One region of the Nocardiopsis sp. L17-MgMaSL7 genome, then DNA from elsewhere that is predicted to be linked to it. Evidence: riboswitches for the same ligand, from Rfam matches in the RefSeq annotation. Region 1 holds a riboswitch; each other region holds the start of a gene.

Evidence for each region. Region 1 has a riboswitch for S-adenosylmethionine ahead of BDW27_RS00195 (aminotransferase class V-fold PLP-dependent enzyme). Riboswitches for the same ligand answer to the same signal wherever they lie in the genome.
Region 2: it holds a riboswitch for S-adenosylmethionine, as region 1 does, so the genes downstream of both, thrC (threonine synthase) here and BDW27_RS00195 (aminotransferase class V-fold PLP-dependent enzyme) in region 1, are expected to answer to the same signal.
Region 3: it holds a riboswitch for S-adenosylmethionine, as region 1 does, so the genes downstream of both, BDW27_RS06015 (peroxidase-related enzyme) here and BDW27_RS00195 (aminotransferase class V-fold PLP-dependent enzyme) in region 1, are expected to answer to the same signal.

What each region holds. Positions count from the first base shown of each region.
Region 1 covers NZ_QGTF01000001.1:36,791-42,874, reverse strand. The annotation lists gene BDW27_RS00205 (CaiB/BaiF CoA-transferase family protein) at 1-686, opposite strand, end outside; gene BDW27_RS00200 (DUF3870 domain-containing protein) at 693-1,094, opposite strand; SAM riboswitch class IV at 1,310-1,424, shown strand; gene BDW27_RS00195 (aminotransferase class V-fold PLP-dependent enzyme) at 1,487-2,875, shown strand; gene BDW27_RS00185 (SAM-dependent methyltransferase) at 3,405-4,127, shown strand; gene BDW27_RS00180 (DinB family protein) at 4,118-4,687, shown strand; gene BDW27_RS00175 (primosomal protein N') at 4,684-6,084, opposite strand, start outside.
Region 2 covers NZ_QGTF01000006.1:243,106-249,189, forward strand. The annotation lists gene thrC (threonine synthase) at 1-1,068, opposite strand, end outside; SAM riboswitch class I at 1,082-1,222, opposite strand; gene BDW27_RS12810 (trehalose-6-phosphate synthase) at 1,493-2,932, shown strand; gene BDW27_RS12815 (GrpB family protein) at 3,154-3,759, opposite strand; gene BDW27_RS12820 (class I SAM-dependent methyltransferase) at 3,874-4,665, opposite strand; gene BDW27_RS12825 (S8 family serine peptidase) at 4,823-5,980, opposite strand.
Region 3 covers NZ_QGTF01000003.1:129,718-135,801, forward strand. The annotation lists gene BDW27_RS05985 (TSUP family transporter) at 1-570, opposite strand, end outside; gene BDW27_RS05990 (alpha/beta hydrolase) at 893-1,537, opposite strand; gene BDW27_RS05995 (ring-cleaving dioxygenase) at 1,534-2,484, opposite strand; gene BDW27_RS06000 (hypothetical protein) at 2,742-2,945, shown strand; gene BDW27_RS06005 (hypothetical protein) at 3,096-3,599, opposite strand; gene BDW27_RS06010 (NUDIX hydrolase) at 3,720-4,256, opposite strand; SAM riboswitch class IV at 4,390-4,497, shown strand; gene BDW27_RS06015 (peroxidase-related enzyme) at 4,560-5,747, shown strand; gene BDW27_RS06020 (ABC transporter substrate-binding protein) at 5,831-6,084, shown strand, end outside.

The DNA.
Region 1 (6,084 bases):
ACCAGCGAGACGCTGATGTTCTCGCCGCGTCCGGTCACCCGGGCCCGCATGAGCGCGCCGAGGATGCCCACTGCCGCGTTCAGGCCGGTCAGGACGTCGGTGAGCGCCACACCCACCTTGCTCGCCGGACCGTCGGCGGGGCCGGTCGTGGCCATCAGCCCGCTCTCGGCCTGCACGACGATGTCGAACCCGGGGCGGGTGGCGGGATCGTGCTCCGGGCCGAACCCGCTCACCGAGCAGTACACGACCGCCGGATTGCGCGCGCTGACCTGCGCGTACCCCAGGCCGAGCCGGTCGATCACCCCGGGCCGGAAGTTCTGGATCACCACGTCCGAGGTGGCGCACAGCTCCTGGACGGCGGCCAGACCCTCGGGGTCCTTCAGGTCCACGGCCAGGCTCCGCTTGTTCCGGTTCACGGACAGGAAGTAGGCGGCCTCGCCGGGGGAGTGGTCCGCCCGGTGCTCCTCGGTGGGCTCGGCGTAGGGCGGACCCCAGGAACGGGTGTCGTCGCCCCGACCGGGCTGCTCCACCTTCACCACCTCGGCGCCCATGTCCGCGAGCAGCATGGTGGCGTAGGGGCCCGCGAGCACGCGGGACAGGTCGGCGATCCGCACTCCGGCGAGGGGGAGCGGGGCGTCCTCCCCTGTTCCGTCCGCGGGGGCGGGCTGGGGACTGGTCTCACTCATGGGGGGTCACTCCTTGCCGTCGAGGCTGGCGGGATCCTCGGGGCCGCAGGGCAGCTGGTCGCCGTCCCGCAGCTGGTAGTAGGTCTCCAGGCAGCGGCGGAGCGCGGTGGTGAGCGCGGCGCCGGACTGGCCCGCGTAGCGCGTCTGGACCCGCTGGACGATCTCCGCGATGTCGTCGGTCACCGAGGCGCCCTCGACCAGGGCACGGAAGAAGTCCTTGGCGAGGTCGGTCAGGAGCGTGGTGTCCGCGGCCACGATCCGGCCGTCCGCGGAGTCCACCGCGAGCACGACCCCGAGCCGCTGGTACTGGGAATGGCTCGCCACCGAGTCGGGAAGACGGGCGTAGCCGGAGATGAGCACAACCCTCGGGTTGCGGAAAAGCTGCTGAACACGGTCGTCGCCGTACAAAGGAAGAGCACCTCTTGTCTGCGGGCACGCGAAAACTCCGACTCACTGGAGTCTCGCGTCTGAAGGGCAGCCGGGGGAAACCGGACACCCGCGACGTGAGGGCAGTTCCCGATCAGTATGGCCCAGCCGGGACGGTCGGTGTCAAGGGCGGGGGTGGCCCGGGGCACACGGGCGCGGATGCGCGCCCACGGGAGCTTGTGTTACATTTCGGCACAGGTCACGAGTACCAGCGACAAGCCCCGGCTAGCTGGTCGGCAACCCTCCTTCCGCGGTGGGGTGCCCCGGGTGAGGACCAGGTCCCGACACGACCGTGTCAGACAAGCGCGGACCCCTGAGGCGCGGCCGTCATCGGCGTACCCCGTGGGTCCCACGACCCACAGAAGAGGTGCCCCATGACCACTGTCATCCCGTTCGACTCCACGCGCTCCAGCCGTTCCGCCGCCAGGGACGCGGCCCGCGACGCCAGGGCCCGCACCGAGTGCGCGATCGTCACAGCCGAGGGTGGGACCCCGCTGGTCACCGGCGAGTACGTGGACTACGCGAACTTCGACTACGCCGCCAGTGCCCCGTGTCTGACCAGCGTCGCCGACGCGCTCGCCGCCGCCCTGCCCTACTACGCCAGCGTCCACCGGGGCGCCGGGCACCACTCACAGGTCAGCACCGACGCCTACGAACGCGCCCGCCGCAGCGTCTCCCGGTTCCTGGGCGTGCGCACGGAGGCCGACGCGTCCGGCTCCGCTGACGCGGTCGTGTTCGTGCGCGGCACCACCGACGCCGTGAACCTGCTGGCCCGCGCCGTCCCCGAGGGCTGCACCGTGGTGGTCTTCGAGTCCGAGCACCACGCCAGCCTCCTCCCGTGGGAGCACCCGGCCTCGCGCGCCGGGAAGGTGGTCCGGCTCCCGCTGCCCGCGTCGCCCGAGGCGGCCGTCACCGCCGCCCGCACCGCGCTCGCCGAGGAGCCCGAGGGTCCCCGGCTGCTGTGCGTCACCGCCGCCTCCAACGTCACCGGTGAGATCTGGCCGGTCGAGGAGCTGGTGGAGGCCGCCCACGCCGAGGGCGCCCGCGTGGTGGTGGACGCCGCCCAGTACGTGCCGCACCTGCCGTTCAGCCTCGCCGCGACCGGCGCGGACTACGTGGCGCTGTCCGGTCACAAGCTCTACGCCCCCTTCGGCTCGGGGGTGCTGGCGGGCCGCGCCGACTGGCTCTCCGCCGCCGCCCCCTACCTCGCGGGCGGGGGCGCCACCCGCCGGGTGACCGAACACGACGTCCAGTGGAACGACCTCCCTGCCAGACACGAGGCGGGCAGCCCGAACGTCCTGGGAGCCGTGGCACTGGCGGCGGCCTGCGACACCTTCACCACCGAGACTCTCTCCCTCCAGCACATCCGCGAGGCCGCGCTCCTGGAGCGCCTGCGCGCCGGGCTGGGCGAGATCGAGGGCGTGCACGAACTGTCCCTGTGGGACCCCGAGCACGCGCGGGTCGGGATCGTGTCCTTCGTGGTCGACGGCCTGCCCGCCGACCTCCTGGCCGCCGCGCTCTCCGCCGAGTACGGGATCGGGGTGCGGGACGGCCTGTTCTGCGCCCACCCCCTCACCACCCGCCTGCTGCCCGAGGGGCACGAGCAGGCCGTGCGGGCGAGCCTGGGCGTGGGGACCACCGAGGAGCACGTGGACCGGCTCGTCGGAGCCGTCGCCGACCTCGTGGCCCGGGGCCCGCTCTGGGAGTACGCCGACTGCGACGGCCGCCTCGCCCCGGTCCCGGACCCCCGCAACGTGCTCTGAACCCGTTGCGGTGCGCGGGCGGTTCGGCCGGGGTCCGGGCCGCCTGCTGTCGTTCGGTCGGCCCTCACCGGTGCCGCGCGCCTTCCCGGGCCCTGGCACACCACCTCTCCCCACACCGCGCTCTGGCCGAATCGGGCCACGTCCGGTAGCGCCCGGCTCTCTCGGGCACAGCCAGTGGGGACGAAAGGTGCGTCGGTGGAGACGTGGTTGCTGGTGTGGGCCCTGGTGATCTTCGGGCTGTGCTCGGGGGGAGTCTGCGTCCTGTGGGTCCGCTGGGTGCGGGAGCTGGGAGGCACCGACTCCGGGGTGTTCGGGAAGGGCGTGGGACCTCGGACTCAAGGAACCTTGTTACGCATGACCCCACATTCGACGCACTAAGTCACATTTCACGCTTAGGTGTGCTGGGGATCACGTTCCCAGACGGTACTATCGGGCCCTGACGGTGGGGCGCGCCGTCGCCGGACCCGACCGGTCCGCACCGACGACGCGGCCCGCCTCCCGCGAGCGAACCGGCTGGGGGAGCGTGAACGTGACGGACGTCCGAGGACCCAAGACAGGTCCCCTCACGGCCGTGTTCCGAGCGACCGAACCCCCGCGCGTGCCCGAGCAACCATCACCGGTGGTCAGCCTCAGCGCGCGCGGCTGCCCGCCGCCCGACCCCGCCGAGACCGAACTGGTCCGTCTGCACCAGGCCTTTCTCGGCCGCGTGGTCGACTACCTCTGCGCGGACGCCGGGATACGCCAGTTCGTGGACTGGGGCTGTCCGGTGCCCGGCACCGCAGAGCGGATCCGCCGGGCCAACACCGACGCCACCGTGGTGCACCTGGCCCCGACCGGAACTGCGGGGGTGCTGGCCGCCCCCGCGCTCAACGCGACGGTTCTGGCCGGGGACGGTGCCGGTGACTCCGGGACGGACACCGTGCTCCGACGCCTCCACACCAGCGGGCTCGTCGACTTCGACGAGCCCGTCGCCGTACTGATGACCCGACCCGGCACCGAACAGGAACCGCCAGCCGGGCTCGACACACTGCACACGATGATGCGCGGCGGCGGATACGTCGCCCTCACCTCCACGGCTCCCCGCCCTACGGCGGAGCGGGCCTTCGCCCCTTTCCTCCCCGTCGAACCGGGGGTCGCCGACCTGACCTGGTGGCCCTATCCGGACGAGGACGTGCCCGCCCCGGGTTGTGGAACCCTGGGCGGACTGGGCCGCGTGCCCAGGCGAGGAAGGGGAGCGACGCGATGGCGCTGAACTGGAACGGCGAGATCCTTGCCCAGATGAGGTTCTACTGGGACTTCTCGCTGTGGCCCAGGCTCGAAGGACTGACGGACGCGGAGTTCTACTGGGAGCCGGTCCCGAACTGCTGGACGGTGCGCCAGCTGCCCGACGGACGCCACGCCCCGGACGGCGCCTATCCCGAGCCCGAGCCACCGCCGGTCACCACCATCGCCTGGCGCCTGGGGCACATCGTGGTGGACGTGCTGGAGGCCCGGATCAACTGGCACTTCGGCGACCGCACCACCAACCGCGACAACATCGACTGGCCCTCCAGCGCGGCCGAGGCCAAACAGCGCCTGCGCAGGGCCTACACCACCTGGTCCGAGCACATCCAGGAGCTCGACGACGACGCCCTGGCCGAGCCGGTGGGAGGCGCCGAGGCACCCCAGTGGTCGGACTTCCCGCTGGTCGTGCTCATCCTGCACCTCAACCGCGAGTTCATCCACCACGGCGCCGAGATCGCCCTCCTGCGCGACCTCCACAGGGCGCGCTTCGGGGAGAGTCCCGGCCCCTGGTCCGAACCGGTCTCCTAGAGCACGTGCAGGGGGTCCACCCGGACCTGCACCAGGTGTTCGTCCCGGCGCGCGCTGCGTGCCGAGGCGGCCGCCTTCAACGCACGGGAGAGGTCGCCCACCGCCGAGCGCGGCACGCGCAACAGCGCCCGCTCGGTCACGTGGTCACCGTTCTCCCCCGTCTCGGAACCCACCGGAACCGGTCCCAGCAGCTCGGCGGACTCGGGCAGCCGGATCTGGTCCAGCAGCTCGCGCACGTGCTCGGGGGCGCCGGTGATCGAGGCCATCGACACCGCGGGGGGAAACCCCAGCCCGCGCCGCTCGGCCAGCTCGCGCTCGGCGAACCCGCCCGGGTCCCAGCGCACCAGTGACTGCACCACCGGCAGGGACGCGTCCGCCGACACCACCACGGTGCCGCCCGGCCGCACCAGAGCGGCCGCGTTGAGCCAGCGGCGCAGCGCCTCCTCCGAGGCGCGCAGGTCGGCCCGGTTGAGCAGCGCCCAACCGTCCAGGAGCACCGCCGCCGCGTACCCGCCGTCCGGGACCACGGGCTCGGCCCCCGGGGTGGACACCACCAGCGAGGGTTTGTTCGGCACCTCCGCCAGGACCTCGTCCCGGCCCGAGGTGCGCACGGTCAGTGACGGGAAGGCCCGGCCCAGCTCCTCGGCGGTTCGGCGGGCGCCCACCACCACCGCGCGCATACGGGTCACCCCGCACTCGGCGCAGGCCCACTGCCCGGCCACCCGGCCGCACCACCCGCAGGAGGGCACGGCGTGCGCCTCGCGGATGGCCAGCGGCCCGTGGCACTCCCCGCAACGGGCCGGTTCGCGACAACCGGCGCACGCCAGGGCGTTGAGATAGCCGCGGCGCGGCACCTGGAAGAGCACCGGACCCTCGCGCGCGCCGTCCCTGGCGGCCTTCAGGGCCAGGCTCGGCAGCCGTGCGCTTCGCGCGGCCTCGTCCCGGGCCAGCTCGCGGTCGTCCCCGGCGGGTTTGACGAGGGGCGCACGGCTGCGCAGGGTCGCCCGGTCGGCGACCAACGGCAGCGCCCACCCGGACTCGACCAGCAGCTGGGTGTCGGTGGTGCGGGTGTGGCCGCCGAAGAGCGCGCCCGCCCCCGACATGTGCGCGCGCATCGCCAGGACCGTCCGGGCGTGCGGATAGGGCGCGTGCGGGTCCACGTGCACGTCGTCCCCGTCGTCCCACAGCACCACCAGACCCAGGTCGTGGACGGGAGCCAGGAGGGCCAGACGCGACCCCACCACCACCCTGGTTCGCCCGTGCAGCACCGAGAGCCAGCGCCGATAGCGCGGGGTCGGCCCCAGGTCGGCGGGCAGCGCGGCGTGCCGTCCCTCGCCCAGGTGACGGGTCAGAGCGGCGTCCACGGCCTGGACGTCACGGCTGTTGGGGACCACGAC
Region 2 (6,084 bases), on a different contig from region 1:
GAAGATCCCCTCCGTGCGGGCCAGCAGCTTGATGGCGTCGACGATCTCGTCGTCACCCACGTGTTCGATCGCCCCGCCGGTGCGGTTGGCGATGTCCAGCACGTACGGGCCGTCCGCGGGGTTGCCGATCGCCAGCGACTTGGCGATGGTGTCCGGCTTGACCGGCTGGATGACGTCGTGCCCGTCGGCCCAGGCGCGGGCGACCGGCGAGCAGCCCGTGGCCTGCGCGCCGAACACCTTGTAGGGGCGGTCCTCGACGAGGCCGACCCGGATCAGCTCCTGGAAGCCCTTGTCGATCTTGGTGAGCTGCGAGCCGGAGGCGATCGGGATGACGATCTGCTCGGGCAGGCGCCAGCCGAGCTGCTCGGCGATCTCGTAGGCCAGCGTCTTGGAGCCCTCGGCGTAGTACGGCCGCAGGTTGACGTTGGTGAAGCCCCAGCTCTCGCCCGCCTCGTCGCCGATGAGCTCGGAGCAGAAGCGGTTGACGTCGTCGTAGTTGCCGTCGATGGCCACGACCTTCCCGCCGTAGACGGCGGCCATGACGACCTTGCCCTCCTCCAGACCGGCCGGAATGAACACGCACGAGTCGAATCCGGCACGCGCGGCGGCGGCACCCACGGCACCGGCGAGGTTGCCGGTGGAGGAGCAGGAGAGGGTGGTGAACCCGAAGGTGCGGGCGGCCTCGACGGCGATCGCGACCACGCGGTCCTTGAAGGAGTGCGTGGGGTTGGCGGAGTCGTCCTTGACGTGCAGGGAGCGCAGGCCGAGTTCGGCGGCGAGGCGGTCGGCCCGGACGAGGGGGGTGAGGCCGGGGTTCATGTTGGGCAGGTCGGCCACGTTGTCGGGGACCGGGAGGAGGGAGCGGTAGCGCCAGATGTTCTTGGGGCCGCTCTCGATCTGCTCGCGGGTGACGGGCCCGAAGTCGTAGGCGATCTCCAGGGGGCCGAAACAGAACTGGCAGGCGAAGCTCGGCGAGAGTTCGTAGCGCTCACCGCACTCCCGACAGGACAGCGCGGTCCCGGGGCCGAAGGCGCGAACGGAGGTGGGTTCAGCGGCGGCAATCGCCATGGCGAGGCGTCTCCCCTCATCTTTCCTGGTGGCCACCTTGACCCCAGGCCGGAGTTGGCACCTGCCTCGACGGGTCGCGTTGATCGCGGTTCCACATGTCGAGATGGTTGCCGGGGCTTCGCAGGGCCGGTCCCTCCACCCCTCTGGATGAGCAATATGAAGTTGTGGCGGTTCTTCTCCGAGAACGCACCGTCACTGTAACTGAGGTGCTGACCGATTTTCCATGCCGGGTGATCCGGATTACACAAAGCGGCTCGAATGCTGAGACGACACCGTCCACGTGCGGCGCGACCCGAGTACGGATCCGGCTCCCCTGTGACGGTGTCCACCGTTGCCCGCGAGGGGGTTTGGGGCGACTGTCCGTAGGCGAGACCTAGGAGGAGTGCGTGATCCCCAGAGCTTCCTTCGTCGAGAGGACGACCACGTGGACAAGGCTCAGATCCTCATAGCCTCCAACAGGGGCCCGGTCTCCTTCTCCACCGCCGACGACGGCTCGCTTGAGCACCGTCGGGGCGGCGGCGGACTGGTCTCGGGGATGATCTCCGTGGCCACCGAGATCGACGGACTGTGGGTGTGCGCGGCCCTGTCGGACACCGACCGCCGCGCCGCCACCGAGGCGCCGGGGGCCCGTCTGGACCTCGCGCACGACCTCGACGGCATGCGAGTCCACATGTTGGACATCCCTGAGACGACCTTCTCGGGCGCCTACACCGGGGTGGCCAACTCGACCCTGTGGTTCGTGCAGCACATGCTGTACGACACCCCGAACAAGCCCTCCTTCGGCTCGGAGTTCCGCAGCCAGTGGGAGGACTACGCCGCCTACAACAACGCCTTCGCGGAGGCGCTGGTCAGCGGTGCCGCCGAGAACGCGCGCGTGGCCGTGCAGGACTACCACCTGGCTCTGGTGCCGCGCATCCTGCGCGCCCGCCGACCGGACCTGCGGATCGCGCACTTCTCGCACACCCCGTGGGCCCCACCCGAGTACTTCCGGATGCTGCCCACCCAGGTGGCCCGGGAGCTGCTGGAGGGGATGCTCGGCGCCGACCGGCTGGGGTTCCTGAGCCCGCGCTGGGCCGACGCGTTCCTGCGCTGCTGCGCCGAGATCCTGCGCGCCGACGTCGACCTCGAACGGCGCACCGTGGAGCACGGGGGCCGGATCGTCGAGGTGGGCGTGCACGCCCTGGGCGCGGACGAGGAGGGGCTGCGGGAGAGCGCCTCGGAGCCCGCCGTGGCGGACCGCAGGCGGACGCTGGGCGAGGCCGTGGGCGACACCCGGCTGATCGTCCGGGTGGACCGCACGGAGCTGTCCAAGAACATCGTGCGCGGTCTGGAGGCGTACCGGGAGCTGCTGACGGCGCACCCGGAGTGGCGGGGCCGGGTCACCCACCTGGCCTTCGCCTACCCGAGCAGGGGCGACGTGCCGGAGTACCGGGAGTACACGGACTCCGTGCTGCGGACCGCGAAGGAGATCAACGAGGAGTTCTCCACCCCCGAGTGGACGCCGCTGGTGCTGGAGGTCAACGACGACTACCCGCGGTCGCTGGCCTCGTTCCAGATGGCCGACGTGCTGCTGGTGAACCCGATCCGGGACGGCATGAACCTGGTCGCCAAGGAGGGCCCGGTGCTCTCCGAGCGGGACTCGGTGCTGGTGCTCTCGCGTGAGGCGGGGGCGGCGGACGAGCTGGGCGCGGACGCCCTGCTGGTCAACCCCTACGACACCGTGGAGACCGCCGAGGCACTGCACCGGGCGCTGTCGATGCCCGAGGGGGAGCGCAAGGAGCGCCGGGGACGGCTGGCCGAGGCCGCCGTGGCGCTGCCGCCGCGCCGCTGGTTCCAGGAGCAGCTGCGTTCCCTGGACGGCTGACGGGGTTCGATGTGAGCCGCTCGGCCGCGGCGGGGCCGGACGGGTGCCGGGCGTCGGGACGCGCCGCGCGCCGGAGACGGCCGGGACGCCGGGAACAACGCGAGGGCGTGTCCCGTGCTGGACACGCCCTTCGGCGGGGTCATGTTGCGGCCCACGACCCGCTGGCTCTCGGTCGGACTCCGGTCATCCGGTAAGTCACCGGGCGCCCGACCGGTATCCGGTCAGTGGGTCCGGGAGGCGGCCGCCTTCCAGGCCTCGGCCTCGGCGAGGAGTTCGGTGACGATGCCGGACTTGGCGTCGGCGTAGTCCTGGATGCGCTTCCAGGTGCGTTCGGAGAGTTCACGCTTGACCGCGGTGTAGCGTTCCCGGGCCCCGGCGTCCGCGATGAGGTAGTCGCGGAAGAGCCGCATGCGGTCGATCTCCTCGCACCCCTGGCTGAACACGTGGAGGTTGAGGTTGACGCTGGGACCCTTGAGGACCCGGTGTTCGTACCAGTCGGGTTCGGCGATGACCAGGGTGTATCCCACCTTCTCCAGGTCGTCCAGGTAGGCGGTCTCGTCGGCGGAGTCGGTGACCGCCATGACCAGGTCCACGCAGGGTTTGGCGGCCAGGCCGGACACCGCTGTGGAGCCGACGTGGTCCAGGGACAGCACGCGGTCCCCCAGTGCGCCCCGGATACGGGATTCCTCCTGGCGGAACAGGTAGGGCCACTTGGGGTCGGGTTCGGAGAGGCGCACGCGACCGTTCACCAGGTTGCGTGCCATGGGGTCGGAGGCGACCCGCCTGTCTCCTCGTGAGGGCAGAGAGGGCGTTTCGAGAGGCGACATTCCACAAAGCCTTGCCGTCCGGCGTACCCGCGTCAAGGCTTTCGACGTGCCTTACATATGCACGCGCATTCGTGGCACTACCGACCGTCCGAGCGGCATGACCGAACGCGACGGTCAGGCCTGGGGGCGTCCCTCAGGGGTGGAGACCACCAGGACGAGCGAGCCCTCCCACTCGGGGAGTTCACGCAGGCGGCCGTGGCGCGCGTCCCACGTGCCGTCGCGGAGGTCGCGGGAGAGGTCCTCGTGGAAGCGGGTGTGCGCGGCCTCGTCGACGAAGCTCCACGCCGAACAGGCCTGCCGGGCCCCGGGGTCGAGCAGCGCCTCGGGGCGGCCGTAGTAGGCCTCGTTGAAGCCGTCCGAGCAGTCGAGCGGGATCGGCACCCGGGTGACGGTGGTCGTTCCTCCCAGCCCCTCGGCCAGGACCGACGGCTCCGGGTAGCGGCGCGCCTCGGTGTCCAGGACCTCCGGGCAGTAGCCGTATAGCCAGAAGTCGCGTACCAGGGCGGGGTCGCAGGTCAGCACCACCACAGGGCCCGTGGTCACCCGGCGGACCTCCGCCAGGCCCCTGGCGAGGTCGGACCACTGGTGGACGCTGAAGGTGGTCATGGCGGCGTCGAAGGAGTCGTCGGGGAACGGCAGCGACTCGGCGGTGCCGTCGACCGCCGCGGGCAGGTGCCCGGGGCGCCGGGCCCGCATGCTGGCCGAGGGCTCCACGGGGGTGACGTCGCGGTCGGCGGGTTCGTAGGACCCGGCCCCGGCCCCGACGTTGAGCACCGTCCGGGCGTCTCCCAGGGCGGCGTGGAGGAGTTCGGCGATCCTCGGTTCCGGTTGCCGGTGGTCCGTGTACGTGCGGGCGATGACCCCGTAGTCCGCGTCGCCCGCGCTGCCGTCCCGCATCCGAACCATGCTGTCTCCCACCGTCGAGGTGTCGCCGAGCCGAGCTGTGTGTGGTGCCGCAAGGACCCTAACCAACGAAAAGCCGTGGCGTCACGGGCTTTTCACCCGATCCGCCACGGCTCGCCCCGCCAGGGGGCGTGTGACCTCAGCCGACTCGACGCCCCGCCTACTTCTTGCGGCGGCGGCCGCCCTTGCGCCGGGAGGGGCGCTCCTCGGCCCTGGCCTGCTCGGCCCGCTCGGCGGCGATCCGCTGGTCCTCCTCCTGCCGCTCGGCCGCCACCCCGTAGGGGTCCTTGCTGGTCCGGCGCACCCACAGCACCAGCAGGATCACGATCAGCGCCAGCACCACGCCGACCAGCGCGAACCACATCCACACCGGAACGGTCGGGGAGTCGTCCTGCACCAGGTTGTCGTCGACGAGCGGCATGTCCTGGGCGTTCCCGGAGGCCTGCGCGACAGCCGAGGGCAGGTACAGGGACGCCAGCCCCTGCCCGCCCTGTTGGGAGCCCTCCACCAGGGCGTCACGGAGCTGCTCGGCGCCCAGCTGCGGGTACTCGGAGGTGAGCAGCGCGGCCGCGCCCGCGGCCACCGCGGCGGCGTACGGGGTGCCGGTCACGTCGGTCTGGCCCATGTCCGGGCCGGCCGTGGACAGCTCGGCGCCGGGCGCGAGGAGGTCGATCGACTCGGCCGGGGGCGAGTCGGGCAGGAGGGCGCCCTCCTCGTCCACACCGCCCACCGCCAGGACGTTCGGGTCCGCCTCGCCGCCCGCCGGGGCGACGACCAGCGTCCCGCTCCGCGCGGCCGAGGCGGTCGCCGTCTGGAGGTCCTCGTCCTGTTCGACCTCGTCCTGGAGCAGGACGACCTGGGCCCCCTGCTCCACGGCGTAGCCGATGACCTCCGCGGGACCGTCGTCGGTGGGCAGGACCAGCAGCCTCGCGGCCGGGGCCACTCCCAGCACCCCGCCGTCCGCGTCCATACCGTGGCCGTGTCCGACGACCAGCGCGCCCGCCGCCGTGCCGGGATCGGTGTCGTTGCCGTTCGTGCCGAACTCGGTGTCGACCACCAGGTTGTCCCGGAGGTCGGGGTGGTCCTCGTCCACGGAGACCCCCGGCAGGGCCACGGTGACGCCCTGGCCCTGGCTGGTCTCCCAGGCCTCCGGAGCTCCGATGGAGGCCAGGGCCCACTGCTCCGGGCGGAAGTCGGGTACGTCGGCGGCGGCTGGAACCGCCGTCAGTCCCAGTACGGTGAGCGCCGCGCAGGCGCCCGCCGTGGCGCCCAACACGTGGCGCTGGTGTGTCCTGCTACGGCTGTTGCCCCCGAGCACGTCAGGCTCCCTCGAACGTTGCGGTCGGTGCTGCGCCGGGCCCTCCCCGGACCCTCGCGATTCTGTCATGCGCACAGGATCCAGGCTTGGACAAGTGACCCGGG
Region 3 (6,084 bases), on a different contig from region 1:
GTTGGTGCACACGTTGACGATCTTGGCTGAGGCGGAGGCCTGGAGGAAGTCCATGCCCAGCACCGCGGTGAAGGCGATGATCAGGAACACGCCCGTGCCGGGGCCGATGATGCCGTCGTAGAAACTCACGCCGATCCCGGCCAGGGCCAGGGCCGCCAGGATCCGGTTGCGGGTGCGCAGGGCCGGGTCGGGTGAGGTGCCCATGGCGGGTCGGAACACCACCAGGAGGGCGACCCCGGCCAGGACGACCATGATGATCGGTTTGAGCACGTCGGCGGTGAGCGCCGTGGCCAGGGCGGCGCCCAGCCCGGAACCGAGCAGGGCCAGCCCGGCCGTGGGGACCACGACACGGCGGTCGATTCTCACCTTGCGGGCGTAGGCGATGGCGGCGGAGGTGGTACCGAAGACGGCGCCGAGCTTGTTGGTGCCCAGCAGTGTGGCCAGGGGCGCGTTGGGAGCGGCGACCATGAGGGCCGGGAGCAGGAGCAGGCCCCCTCCCCCGACGACGGCGTCGATCCAGCCCGCGGCGACGGCGGCGAGCAACAGCAGTCCGAGGATTTCGGGGTCCATCACCGGAGCCGTGCGGTGTGAGAAGAGAGGATCATCGGCTGTCTTCCATGACGGGGAACGGGGCGCGAGCCAATGTAGCCACTGACGCGTACCGCTTTGTCACGGGACCGGAGCAGTGATCCCCTTACGGCCGGTTGGGGTGACGGGGTCCGTTGCCGCCGGGTTGCTTTGGAGGCGTGCGTACCCCGCCGAACAGCCAGCTTTACGACGTGGATTCACCAAGGACCGAAGAGAAGCAGTGACGCCCGGGTGCAGGGGGCGCCACCGCGACTGGGCGGGAACCCCGGGGACCGGCCCCGAGCCGGTCCCCGGCGAGTCGAGCTCAGAACTCCTCGCGGGCAAACCAGTCCCGGGCCTCGGCCAGCACCTCCGGCGTCAGCTGGTGTCCCCCGGCGTGCTCCCGGACCAGGACCCTCGCCCCCCGCTCCCCCAACTGGGAGGCGAGCAGACGGGACTGGTCAATGGTCGTGATGGGATCGGCCACGCCGTTACCGAGGAACACCCGTGTCCCCGACAGATCCACCGGCGCGGGTTCGCGTCCCTGGAGCGGGGCGCCGCCCGCGAACAGCGCCGCGCCCGCGACCAGTCCCGGGTGGAGCAGGAGCAGCCCGGCGCCCGTGTTGGCCCCGTTCGAGAACCCGCTCACCACGATCCGCCCGGGGTCGAGGTCGTAGGCGGCGGTGGCCGCCCCGACGAAACCGGCCAGCTCGGCGGTGCGCCCGATGAGGTCGTCGACGTCGAAGACCCCTTCCCGCAGACGGCGGAACCAGCGGTTCATGCCGTTCTCGTCGACCCTGCCGCGCGGGGACAGCAGCGCGGCGCCCGGTGCCAGGGCCCGCCCCAGGGGCAGCAGGTCGTGTTCGTCCGCGCCGGTCCCGTGCAGGAGCAGCAGGGTCGGCGCGTCCGGCGCGGTGCCCGGTTCGTAGACGTGGACGAAGTCCTCGACCGAGGTGGCGGGCGGGGTCACTGGTCGACCTCCACACGCGGCAGGCGGGCGGCGATCTGCTCGTGGCTGGGCTCCAGCCACGGCGGCAGCTTCAGCGAGCGGCCCAGTTCGAGCAGCGGTTCGTCGTAATCGAACCCGGGGCCGTCGGTGGCGATCTCCAGCAGCACGCCGCCGGGCTCGCGGAAGTAGATCGAGGTGAAGTACGTGCGGTCGCGGATCTCGGTGACCCCCACGCCGTCGTCCTCCAAGCGCTGGCGCCAGGACTCCTGAACGGGTGTGTCCGGGGCGCGGTAGGCGACGTGGTGGACGGTTCCGGCGGCGACCACGCCCCGCTCGGCCCCGGGGTCGGCGACGACGTCGACGATGGTGCCGACCCCGTCGCCGGTGTCGTTGGTCCGGAACCGCATCCGGTTGCCGTTCTCGCTGTGCAGGTGGAAGCCGAGCTGGTCGCCGAGCATCAGGGCGGTGCCGTCCGCGTCGTGTTCGGTGAGGGTGACGGCGCGGATGCCCCGGATGGCGTGGTCGACGGGGACCGCTCCCCCGTCCCAGGGGTCGGTGTCGTGGTGGTCGGCGCTGGCGGCCAGCTCGATGACGAGTCCGTCCGGGTCCCGCAGGGTGAGGACGTCCTCCTCGCCGCGTTCGGTCGGGCGGGAGGCCGGCACGTTCAGCGCGGCGAGGTGCTCGGCCCACCAGCCCAGGGAGCCCTCGGGGACGGAGAAGGTCGTGGTGGTGGCCTGACCCGCGCCGATCCTTCCCTTGGGCGCGTCGGGCCAGGGGAAGAAGGTCATGATGGTGCCGGGATTGCCCGCGCGGTCCCCGTAGTAGAAGTGGTAGGTCTCCGGGGCGTCGAAGTTGACCGTCCGCTTGACCATGCGCATGCCCAGCGCGTTCAGGTAGAAGTCGGCGTTGGCCTGTGGGTCGCTCGCGATCGCTGTCACGTGGTGAATCCCCGAGGGACGCACGTCCATGTCCTTCACCCTTTCTCGTCCGGCTGGCCACTCAGTACAACAAGTTGAATCTTAAACTACTTGTGGTCCGCTGTCTCCCCCATCCCTTCCCCCACGGCTTCCCCCTCCATCACGGGACGGGGGAACCTTCCGCGCTCAGGCGACCGAACGCGCCCGTGGCGGTCGGGCACTTCTCCCCAACCGTCGGATGCGGCGCATTCGGTGACGTTCCGGAGCCGCCCTTCCCCGTCCGCGTACTCCACGGTTACGGTGTCCTCATGAGCACGAGTGACCCCACCCGCATCCTCCCCTCGGGGATCTGCCGCCGCGGCCATCACGAGTGGCGTCACGACCCACCGGGTGGCAGGCGTCTGGTGTGCGTCCGCTGCAAGTCCATGAGCATGAACAACTTCGGCGCCCCGTGCCGGACCGACTGCGCGGACTGCGACCGGGTGGCCGTTCGGGCGGCGGGAACTCAGTAGTTCCGGGACCGAATGGCCCCGCAGTTCGAGCACTGCTCCGTTCCGCCGTTGGGACCCGAGGTCCAGTCGTGATCGCATGCGGTCATAGATCCTCCTCGTCTCACGGGAGGACCTACCCACACCGGCGGCGTGCCGCCACCGGAGGCGCCGTCAGTACACGGGACTGATCGTGGTCTCGCGGAGCACGGCTCCGGAGAGCAGCTTGTCGCAGACCGCCCGCCAGCCGGGATGGTCGTCGACCAGGACGTGACCCTCCGGCGGCTGGAAGCCGTCGAGCATCCGGTCCAGCTCCGTGTCGGTGAAACCGGAGAACTCCCGCACCCGCCGGACGGGCATCGCGTACCCCACCTCGCCGTCCCCGGCCAGGTACTCCTCCACGAGGGCTCCCTCACCCGGGCTCACGCGCTCGGCGATCCGCGCGATCTCGCGCGGAGTGTCCACGATCGCCGCCCCCAGGTCGATCACCGCGCACAGCCGCCCCTCGGGACGGGTGAGGTACACGAACCACTGGGCGGGCACCCCGGTGAGGAAGCGGCGCCGGAACTCGTGGGTCCCGTCGACACTCCACATCCGCTCGTACCGCTGGGCGTCCAGGCTCATCACCACCGGCACCGGGGAGAGTTCGGGGAGACCGAACAACGACTCGTGAACCAACGGGCCACCTCACGATCGCAGGGACGAGTGGGGCCACAGTAGCCATTCGAATCCGGACCTCGCAGGCGGTTGCCCAAGTTCTCACCTTCGCCCGACGGGCCACAGCACGGCCCCGCGGGTTCACGGGGTCGGGCGCCCCACCCCGTACAGGTACAGCAGGGCCGTCATCGAGGTCCCCGCCACCAGTCGCCTCCCCGCCACGAGTCCGGGCACGTCGGCGAGCGGCACCCACTCGACGCGCTCCGACTCCCAGTCCTCCGCGGGATCGCCCACGTACTCGGCGGTGTCCGCGAAGAAGACGTGGTGGGCGGAGTCCGAGATCCCCGGGGTGGGCTGGACGTACACCAGTGGACACAACGGCCCCGGCCGCCAACCCGTCTCCTCCAGCACCTCGCGCGCCGCCGCGTCCACCGGGCTCTCACCGGCCTCGACACCGCCCATGGGGATCTCGTAGGCCCACGTGTCGGGGATGAACCGGTGGCGCCACTCCAGGAGCACCCGGTCCTCCTTGTCCATGACGACCGCGCCCGCCCCGGGCGACGTCCGGATCAGCCGGTGCTCCAGGTGCCGACCGCCGGTGATCTCCACGTCCGCGATCCGGACGTCCATCCACGGATCGGTGTACAGCGGCCTCTCGGAGTGGACGGTCCAGCGCACGGTTCTCCCCCGGTGTCGTCGGCGTACAGCGGACCCATCCCATCACGACCTTGCCTGGGGCGGAGCCCTGTAGCCTTCCTCACTCCCCCGATCCCTTGTAGGGAACATTTCCTATCGACTAAGTTGCTTTTCAGGTCAAGAGTTCCAGCGCGAAGTTCCGGCTCGCTGGACGGCAACCCTCCTGCACGGTGGGGTGCCCCGGAGACGACGACCCGGCTGCGTGACGCGGCAAGCGTGCGACACCCCCTACCCCCTGACGCCTTCGCCGCCCCGCAGCCCCGACACGAGCGACGAGGCGAGACTGTGAGCACCAACCCCGGGGCGGCGCCCCTCCGCGGCGGCGACACCGTCGGCCGACTGGCGGCCCTGACAGAGGTCACCGAGCGGGCGCGCACCACCAAACACGAGATCAACGAGCGGGCCCAGGCCGCCGAGGACGCGCTGTTCGGCGGCCCTGGACCGGTCGCGCCCGCCGTCCGACACGGGCTCGCCGCCCTCGCCGCCCGCTGGCACGGCTCCCGCGAACTCGTGGACCACCACACGGATCTGGGCGCCGATCCGGCCCTGTTCACGGACGACCTGCCCGAGGACCCCGCCCTGCGCGCGGCCGCCCGACACGTGGACCTGCTGAGCGTCTCCCCCGCCCTGGCCGTGCGCGAGGACGTGGAGGGGCTGACCGACGCGGGCTGGGACACCGATGCCGTGGTCGTGGTCTCGCAGATCGCGGCGTTCACCTCCTTCCAGGCCCGCGTGGTGCACGGTCTGCGGTTGCTGGAGGGGCAAGGCCAGGAACACGTGGCCCCGCCCGCCCGGACCGCCCCGGGGCGCGGGAGGGTCAAGAACGCCTCGCGTAGGGCCGCCAACGGAGGCGAGCGACCCGTGGAGTACACCCGGGAGCTGCTGTCCTGGACCGCCTGGCCGCCTCCGGTCCGCACCGACGATCTCACCGAGGAACAGGCCGCCTCGTTCCGGGGCAAGACCAACGGCGAGTACTTCCGCCTGCTCTCCCGCGTCCCCGGTGTCCTGGCCGCCCGCACGGCTCTGGACGCGGCGGTCTTCACGAGCCGGGAGGGACTCCCCCGTGCCGAGCGGGAACTGGCGGCCACCGCCACCAGCAAGGTGAACGACTGCGTGTACTGCGCGTCGGTGCACGCGCGCAAGGCCGCTCAGATGGCCGACCGGCCGGACGACGTCCAGCGCCTGCTCGACGCCGTCCTGGAGCGCGACGCCGACTGGCGCCCCACCGGCACGGCCCCGCTCGCGCACGGGCAGGAGCCGCGCTGGGCCGCGGTCACGGAGTTCGCCGCCGCCCTGGCGACGACCCCGTCGTCGGCCACGGCCGCCCAGGTCGAGCGGTTGCGTGGCCTGGGCCTGTCCGACCTCGAACTCACCGACCTGGTGTTCGCGACGTCCTTCTTCTCCTGGGCCAACCGGCTGATGCTCACCCTGGGTGACCCCTACTGGCCCGGGACGGCCGACGTCGCGCCATGAACACCGGCCCCTCCGCCCCCGCCACCCGAACCCTCCCCGGGGCACCGCACACGTGCCCTCCTCCCACCCAAGGAACGAAAGCCATGACAGCACTTCCCGGCCGCCCTGCCCGCGCGGCCACACTCGGCGCACTGACCGCTCTCGTCATCGGTCTCACCGCGTGCGGTGAGGTGGTGTCCGAGAGCGGTGACACCGCGAACGGCGGGGGTGCGACCATCACCGTGGTGGACGACGCCGACCGCACCGTCGAGTTGGCGGGACCCGTGGAGCGGGCCGTGGTCCTCAACAGCTACGGCAACGAGTTCGCGCAGGCCATCGGCGCGGGCGACCGGGTCGT